One region of the Janthinobacterium sp. OK676 genome, then DNA from elsewhere that is predicted to be linked to it. Evidence: predicted binding sites of a transcription regulator. Region 1 holds the regulator's gene; the other holds the start of a gene.

Region 1 (4,208 bases):
CCCCCTCGACGGACGCGACGCGCCCGTGATCGCCTTCCTCGACGCGCAGCCGAGCGCGCTGGAATTGCTGGCCGACATACGCGCCTTCATCGAGAAATGGTTGCCATCATTCAAGTCCGACAACCGCAGCTACCTGACGGTGGCCCTGGGCTGCACGGGCGGCCAGCACCGCTCCGTGTACATGGCGGAACGGCTGGCGCAATACTTCGGGCCCAACGAACGCGTCGTCTTGCGCCACCGCGAACGCGCCTAGTTTAATTCAGGTGGCGCAGCGGATGCGCTTGCGCCGGCCAGACGGGAGCGAAGAAGCGCGCCACCATGGCCGCGTCGACCTCGTCCAGGCTTGATGGATTCCAGCGCGGCGCATTATCCTTGTCGACCACCAGCGCGCGCACGCCCTCGAGCACTTCGCCATGTTCGAAATTGTGGCGCACCACCGTGCGTTCCATGCGCAGGCAATCGGCCACGCCCAGGTGGGCGCCCCGCTGCAGCAATTCCAACGTCACGGACATCATCAGGGGCGAGCGCAGGCGCATGGCCGCCAAGGCCTTGCTGGCGAACGCACCGTCGTCCTGCGCCAGCGAGGCCATGATGGCTGCCACGGAGCCAGCGCTGAAATGGCGATCCAGCGCCGCGCGCGCCGTGGCCAGGGAAGAAACGCCCGCCTTGGCCTGGAACGGCGCCGCCAGGGCCTTGATCGCCACCGGCAAGGCCTCGCCCGGCGTCGATTCGAACAGGTCCAGCAGGGCCCCCACCTGCGCTTCGGGCAGGTAGACATCGGCCAGGCCCGTGTACAGGGCGTCGGCCGCGTTGATCGTCAAGCCCGTCAAGCCCAGGTACAGACCCAGCTGTCCAGCCAGGCGGGACAGGAAATAGCTGCCGCCCACGTCCGGAAACAGGCCGATATTGACTTCCGGCATGGCCATGCGCGTGCGGCCCGTGACGATGCGCAGGCAGTTGCCGGGGCTAGCTTGCGCCACGCCCATGCCCCCGCCCATCACCACGCCATCCATCACGGCAATATACGGTTTCGGATAGAAATGAATCAAATGATTCAAAGCGTATTCTTCCGTAAAGAAATCTTCCAGCAAGGCACTGCCGCCTTGCGGCGTGGCCAGGCCCGCATCGTAAAAGAAACGGATGTCGCCGCCGGCGCACAGGCCCTTCTCGCTGCTGGAGCGGATCACGACGGCGTCCACCTGGGGATCATCGCGCCAGACCAGCAGGGCCGCGCTCAGGGCGCGCACCATGTCCAGCGACAGGGAATTCAAGGCTTTCGGACGGTCGAGCACGATGTGGCCCGTGCGGTTGCGGATGGCAGTCTGGACGAAGTCGCTCATGGCAGGCAGGAAAGAAGTGAAAGTGCAAACATTCTAGCGCCTGCGCGGGGAACATTGCGTTCCGCTGGGCGCAAAAAAGGGCGCAATGTGCGCCCTTAGTTGATCACAACCGGTTGAAAGTCGCAGGCCGCTTAGGCGGGGGCGAATTCTTCTTCCGAGCTGTCTGGCAGATGCTTGATCGCCTCTTTACCGTGCCCTTGCACTTTGGTTTTGTATTTCATCACTTGCCTATCGAGCTTGTCGATCAGGGCATCGATTGCGGCGTACAAGTCTTGCGCCAGGCTTTCCACATAGACGGTCTTGCCACTCAGACGCAGGTTGACTTCGGCCTTTTGACGTTTTTCTTTCTCTTTGAGGTTATCCACGGTCAGAATCACGGCGATATCGATGACTTGATCGAAATGACGTTTCACGCGCTCCAGCTTCGTTTGTACGTATTCACGGATGGCTGGTGTCACTTCGAGATGATGTCCGCTGATGGTGAGATTCATACACACTCCTAAAGATGATCGGGTTCGTGCGGTCCATCGTATCCGGCCCGCAGAGGAACCGAAAAAAACTTACAAACACTTACGCAGGCTCACTGGCGGAATTTTTAATGCTTCCCGGTATTTGGCAACAGTACGTCGCGCAATCACCATGCCTTGTTCCCCCAGCATGTCCGCAATCTTACTGTCGGATAAAGGATTTTTAGGGTCTTCTGCTCCTGTCAGTTGCACGATCAATGCCCGTATCGCCGTCGATGACGCTTCGCCCCCCGCTTCGGTGGCGACGTGGCTACCAAAGAAATATTTCAACTCGAACATGCCGTGCGGGGTCAGCATGTACTTTTGAGTTGTTACCCGCGAGATAGTACTCTCGTGTAAACCCAGTGTATCAGCTATTTCACGGAGCACAAGGGGGCGCATGGCAACGGCCCCATGCGAGAAAAAGTTCTTTTGTCTTTCTACTATCGCCTGTGCCACGCGCAGGATGGTGTCGAAGCGCTGGCGCATATTCTTGATCAGCCACTTGGCTTCCTGCAACTGTGCGCCCATGGCACCTTCGCCCTTGCCCTGCTTGAGCAGGTTGGCGTACATGGCGTTCACGCGCAGGCGCGGCATGACGTCGTTGTTCAGGGTCACTTGCCAGCCATTGCGCGCGCGCTTGACGACGACGTCGGGCACCACGTAATCGGACACGTCAGAGGCGAACACGGCACCCGGATGCGGGTTGCATTGGCGAATCACCGTCTGCGCTTCGCGCAAGTCTTCATCGTCGCAATCGAGGGCTTTTTTCAGCTTGTTGAAATCACGCTGGGCAAACCAGGCCAGGTGCTTTTCCACGATGACGAGGGCCATGCGCCGCGTCACCATGGCAACCTGCGGCAAGCGCTTGATCTGCAGGGCCAGACATTCGGACGCATTGCGCGCGCCCACGCCGGGCGGATCGAAACTTTGCAGCAGCGCCAGGGCCGTGCGCATCTCGTCCGCGTCGATTTCCAGCTCTTCCGGCAGGCGCGCCAGGATGTCGTCGAGCGACTCTTCCAGGTAGCCATTGTCGTCGAGCGCGTCGATGATCAGCTCGACCAGCGCGCGGTCGCGCAATTCGAGCACCGTCACGCGCATCTGCTCCATCAGGTGTTCGCGCAGGGTGCAGTGATGGGCTTCCAGTTGCGGACGGGAATCTTCGTCGTCGGGCGCCTTGCCCCGGCTCGCCTCGCTCCAGTCGCTGTCGCCGCCATCCACGGCGGCCGGGCCCTCGCCCGCCTCGCCGTCAAAGGTTTCCGCTTCAGCCGGCGCCGCGGGCGCCTCCTGGCCTGGCGGCTGGGGCGGCGCTTCGGCCGGCGCGGCCGTCGAACTCAAGGCGCCATCGGACAGCAGGCGCAGCGAACGGTCGAGCGGATCGTCGAGCCGTTCGAGCAGGGGATTGTCCGTCAGCAGTTGCTCTAGTTCCTGGTGCAATTCCAGGGTAGACAATTGCAACAGGCGTATCGATTGCTGCAACTGCGGCGTCAGTGCCAGGTGCTGCGAGGTGCGCAGCTGCAATGATTGTTTCATTGGCTCACATACGGAAGTGTTCGCCCAGATAGACCCGGCGTACCGACTCGTTCGCGATGATGTCGTCGGGGCGTCCCGACGCCAGCACCGAGCCCTGGTTGATGATGTAGGCACGGTCGCAAATACCCAGCGTCTCGCGCACATTATGATCGGTGATGAGCACGCCGATATTGCGCTCCTTCAAGAAGCGCACGATGCGCTGGATCTCGATCACGGCGATCGGATCGACACCGGCGAACGGCTCGTCAAGCAGCACGAAACGGGGATCGGTGGCCAGCGCGCGGGCGATTTCCACGCGGCGGCGCTCGCCGCCCGACAGGGACAAGGCCTGGTTCTCGCGCAACTTTTCAATCTGCAAGTCGGCCAGCAATTTATCCAGACGTTCCTCGATCTCGGCCTTCTTCAGGGGGCGGCCTTCGACGGTCTGGATTTCCAGCACGGCGCGGATATTGTCTTCCACCGTCAGCTTGCGGAACACGGACGCTTCCTGCGGCAGATAGGACAGGCCCATCTGCGCGCGGCGATGGATCGGCAGGCTGGAAATGTCCACGCCGCTGATGTCGATGCTGCCGCCGTCCGACGGCACCAGGCCGACGATCATGTAGAACGAGGTAGTCTTGCCGGCGCCGTTCGGGCCCAGCAACCCCACCACTTCACCGCATTCGACTTGCAGCGAAACATCATGCACGACTTGCCGCTTGCCATAGGTTTTTTGCAGACCGCGAACGATCAGGGTGCTGCCGCAACGAGTATTGTCCATTATTTCGTTCCTGGCGCAGGCGTGGCCGGCGCTTTCTCCGCCGCCGGCGCCTTGGTCTTCGGCTGGATC
Region 2 (4,208 bases), on a different contig from region 1:
GGCCCGCACGAACAGGCCCAGCCGTGTCTTGTTGAGAATCAGCCACACGGCCACGACGACAACAAAGGCAAAGCCGATGATGGCCAGGCGGTTGTACGGCAGCACGAGGCCGCCCAGCACCGTGACGCCGCCCGACATCCACGCGGGATTGGCCACTTCCACGTTTTGCGCGCCGAAGATCGTGCGCACCGTCTGCATGAGGATGAGGCTGATGCCCCAGGTGGCCAGCAGGGTTTCCAGCGGCCGCCCGTACAGCCAGCGGATGACCGTGCGCTCAAGCGCCACGCCCACCAGTCCCGCGACGAAAAAGGCGGCCGGCAAGGCGGCCAGCAGATAGGCATCCTGCAGGCCAGGCAGATAGGTGCGGAAGAACAGCTGGCACAGATACGTCGTGTACGCGCCTATCATCAGCAATTCGCCATGCGCCATGTTGATGATGCCCATCAAGCCGAAGGTGATGGCCAGCCCCAAGGCGGCCAGCAGCAGCACGCTACCCAGCGAAATGCCGTAGAACACATTGCCGGCGAATTCCATGCGCGCCACTCGTCCCTTGATCTGACCCATGGTGTCGATGGCGGCCAGCTGCACTACTTCGTCCGGCTCGCCCCCTTTCTCCAGCATGGCTTGCAGCACGGGCAGCAGTCGGGCATCGCTGCTGCCCGCCAGATCTTGCACGGCCTGCTTGCGCGTGGCGGCGTCTGGCGCGTGCAGGTTGGCGCTGGCGATCAGCACTTGCAATATCTGCTGGATCTCGGCATCGCTCTCTTGCGCCAGCGCCTTGTGGATCAGGGGCAACTGCGCCGGATCAACGGATTGCTGCAGCGCCTGCGCGGCGGCCAGCCGCGTGCTCCGCTCGGGCGCCAGCAGTTTCAGCCCAGACAAAGCGCCCGCCACGGCCGAGCGCAAGCGGTTGTTGACCATGACGCCGTCGATGCCCTCGGGCAGCGGCACGCTCTTGCTGGTCGACGGGTCATACGCCTGCTCGCCGTCGACGATGTAGACCTTGCCGTCGGGTGCGGCATATAGCTGATCGTCCTGCAAGGCTTGCAGTACCCTGGCCGCCTCTGGCGTGGCCAGGGCGGCGATCTGCGCGACGGCGGCGACCCTTGTATCGGGGTCGTCGCCGGATAGCGGTTTGAGCAGGTCGGGGGAAATGGCTGCCTGCGCCAGCGAGGAGAACAGCAGGCAGGCGAGGACCAGCAGTTTGGGGATGAACCTCATTGTAAGTTCCATGGAAAAACTGCACGGGGCGAGTTCGCTTACCCCAAAGGCGAGGACTGGGGTCGGATGGGGACGCCTAGTCCCTCAGGGTCCGACCCCGGCATTTGCTGGTGGGTAATAGCGCCCTACAACTTCTGCTTGCCCTCATTCCCCTTGATAAACGGGCTCCACGGCTGGGCGCGTATCGGTTCCTTGGTTTTCCACACGACATTGAATTGCCCATCAGCCTTGATCTCGCCGATCATCACGGGCTTGTGCAGGTGGTGATTCGTCGCATCCATGGTCAGGGTGAAGCCGGACGGCGCCTTGACGCTCTGGCCGGCCATGGCGGCGATCACCTTGTCCGTGTCCGTTGACTTGGCTTTTTCCACGGCTTGCGCCCACATGTGGATGCCGACATAGGTCGCTTCCATCGGGTCGTTCGTCACGACCGAACCGGCGTTCGGCAGTTTTTGTGCCACGGCGTACGCCTTCCACTGCTTGATGAACGCGGCATTCACGGGGTTCTTGACGGATTCAAAGTAATTCCACGCCGCCAGATGGCCAAGCAGCGGCTTGGTATCGATGCCGCGCAACTCTTCCTCTCCCACGGAAAACGCGACGACAGGCACGTCCGTGGCTTTCAAGCCCGCATTGCCCAGTTCCTTGTAGAACGGCACGTTCGAGTCGCCATTGATGGTGGAAATGACGGCCGTCTTGCCGCCCGTGGAAAACTTCTTGATGTTGGCGACGATGGTTTGATAGTCGGCATGGCCGAACGGCGTGTAGACCTCGCTGATATCGCTATCCTTGACGCCCTTGCTTTTCAGGAAGGCGCGCAGGATCTTGTTGGTGGTGCGCGGATACACGTAATCCGTACCCAGCAGCACGAAGCGCTTGGCGCCGCCGCCATCCTTGCTCATCAGGTATTCCACGGCGGGAATGGCCTGCTGGTTCGGCGCGGCGCCCGTATAGAACACGTTCTTTTCCAGTTCCTCGCCTTCGTATTGCACCGGGTAAAACAGCAGGCTGTTGAGTTCCTTGAACACAGGCAAGACGGATTTGCGCGACACGGATGTCCAGCAGCCGAACACGACGGCAACCTTGTCCTGCGCCACCAGCTGGCGCGCTTTTTCCGCGAACAAAGGCCAGTTCGACGCCGGGTCGACGACGACAGGCTCGAGCTTCTTGCCCAGCACGCCGCCCTTGGCGTTGATCTCGGCAATCGTCATCAAGGCCACGTCTTTCAGCGACGTTTCGGAAATGGCCATGGTGCCCGACAGCGAGTGCAAAATGCCCACCTTGATCGTATCGGCGGCCAGGGCTGCCTGCATATAGGTGGACGTGGCCAGGGCCAGTGCGCCGGCGGCGGCCGCTTTCAGGATGATGCGTCGTGACATGGGGACTCCTGTGATGGGTTCGTGGGGGTCGAGCTGGGCATACGATGTTGTTAAAGCAGAATGCATGCCAGGTACATTGCCCTGCAGTGGAGAGCACTGGGAGACAGGGTGGCGCGCGGCCCACCGTTTTGGTGCAGCAGCGCCACTTCCTGGGGAATCCGGAGTTATCTAAAAACTAATTGAGCTTTCTTGATAAGCGCACTAAGATATGACTCTCTTGCGTCGCATTGCCTGGCGGCGTAAGTAAACATGAAATCAGCGCGGTACTTGCTTCTTTCCCTTTACTTCACTCACTTAGGTAGTTCACTCATGAAAAATATGATCGCGGGCGCGTGCGCCCTGTTGCTGTTGAGCGCATGCGCCGCACCTACGGCCCCGGCGGGTGGCATCAGCACGAGCCAGGTCAAGGTCGACGATGAAGGCAGTACGGGCAGCAATATCAAGAAACGCCCGAAAAAAGCGGCCGAAGTCGTGTCTGCCAACACTTCGAACCATCACGCTTGATCAAGCTGCGGCAAGCATGTAACGCCGCTCCAGGGCCTGCCGAGTGCAGGCCCTGTTCACATCTGCGGTGCGCGCCTAGCGCTTGATGCCGCGCAAACGGCGCCAGCCCTTGCGTCCCAGCGGGAACAGCAGCACGAAAGCGATCAGCCACGGCAGGATGTAGGCCATGGCCGTGATGGCGTTGGCCACGCCTTCCGACAGGTTGTCCGTGAAATTGCCCAGCGAGCGCTTGACGGGCGTCCAGAACGATTGTTTGCCTTCGGCGCTGATGGCCACGTTCAGCAAGTCCGTATCGATGCGCTGCATCAACAGCGCGTCGGCCGCCGTCGCCTGCTCCAGCTCGACTTGCACGGTGGCCAGTTCCTTGGTCACCTTGATCAGGGCATCGACATTCGTGCCCGAGCGTTTTTCCAGGTCTTGCAGCTGGGCCTGGTATTGCCTGAGCATCTCCAGGCGCTTCTTGCTGTCAAGCACGGGGCGGCCCAGGTCTTCCACCTTGGTGCCCTGGCTGGTGACGTCGCCTTCGGCCGCGACCAGCGCGACGAGCTTTTTGATGCCGGCCGGCTTGGCGCGCATGCTGATGCGCGCATGCACGTAGCGGCCGCTGTCGAGGCTGGAATCGAGCAGCAGACAGCCGTTTTCCGTATCGGCCTTGCAGGCGGCGACCACTTTTTCATACAGGGGCCGCACTTGCGCCTCGCGCGTATCGACGCCGACATTATGTTCATAGGCCAGAAACTCGCTGCCCTTTTCCTTGCCATCGAGACGCGCGGCGCTCGATTGCCCGCCGCTCTCGCCCTTGCCGCCGCAACCGGCCAGCAGCATCAGGCCGATCAGACCCACATACACTTTTTTCATGATTTTTTTCCTGGATTATTTTTGCAGCGGCAGCAATGTGATATCGGGCAAGTGCGCCGCCACGTCCTGCACGGTGGCGTATTGCGTCAGCGACGCCACCACCTGCGGCAGCGGTTCCGCCCAGATTTCCGGCAAGTCGCGTTCCTCGGGCGCCAGCACGGGAAAGGCCAGCTGCTCGCGTGGCGGCGTGAAGGCGGCATCGACGCCGGGCTTGTTGCCGCGCGCATCGATGCGGTACCAGCCAAA

What was found. The regulator sigma-54, encoded in region 1, starts transcription at its own class of promoters, with help from an activator protein. The targets are predictions, from matches to a motif close to TGGCANGNAANCTGCTTT.
Region 2: a site for sigma-54 is predicted at 2,653-2,670, ahead of urtA (urea ABC transporter substrate-binding protein). Genes of this name have one in related genera too.

What each region holds. Positions count from the first base shown of each region.
Region 1 is NZ_FNHA01000015.1:79,477-83,684, reverse strand. It holds gene rapZ (RNase adapter RapZ) at 1-253, shown strand, start outside; gene BLU39_RS25125 (enoyl-CoA hydratase/isomerase family protein) at 255-1,340, opposite strand; gene raiA (ribosome hibernation-promoting factor, HPF/YfiA family) at 1,472-1,831, opposite strand; gene BLU39_RS25115 (RNA polymerase factor sigma-54) at 1,901-3,379, opposite strand; gene lptB (LPS export ABC transporter ATP-binding protein) at 3,384-4,139, opposite strand; gene lptA (lipopolysaccharide transport periplasmic protein LptA) at 4,139-4,208, opposite strand, start outside.
Region 2 is NZ_FNHA01000007.1:44,657-48,864, reverse strand. It holds gene urtB (urea ABC transporter permease subunit UrtB) at 1-1,221, opposite strand, end outside; gene urtA (urea ABC transporter substrate-binding protein) at 1,347-2,600, opposite strand; gene BLU39_RS15035 (hypothetical protein) at 2,910-3,104, shown strand; gene BLU39_RS15030 (DUF4349 domain-containing protein) at 3,180-3,962, opposite strand; gene BLU39_RS15025 (transglutaminase-like domain-containing protein) at 3,978-4,208, opposite strand, start outside.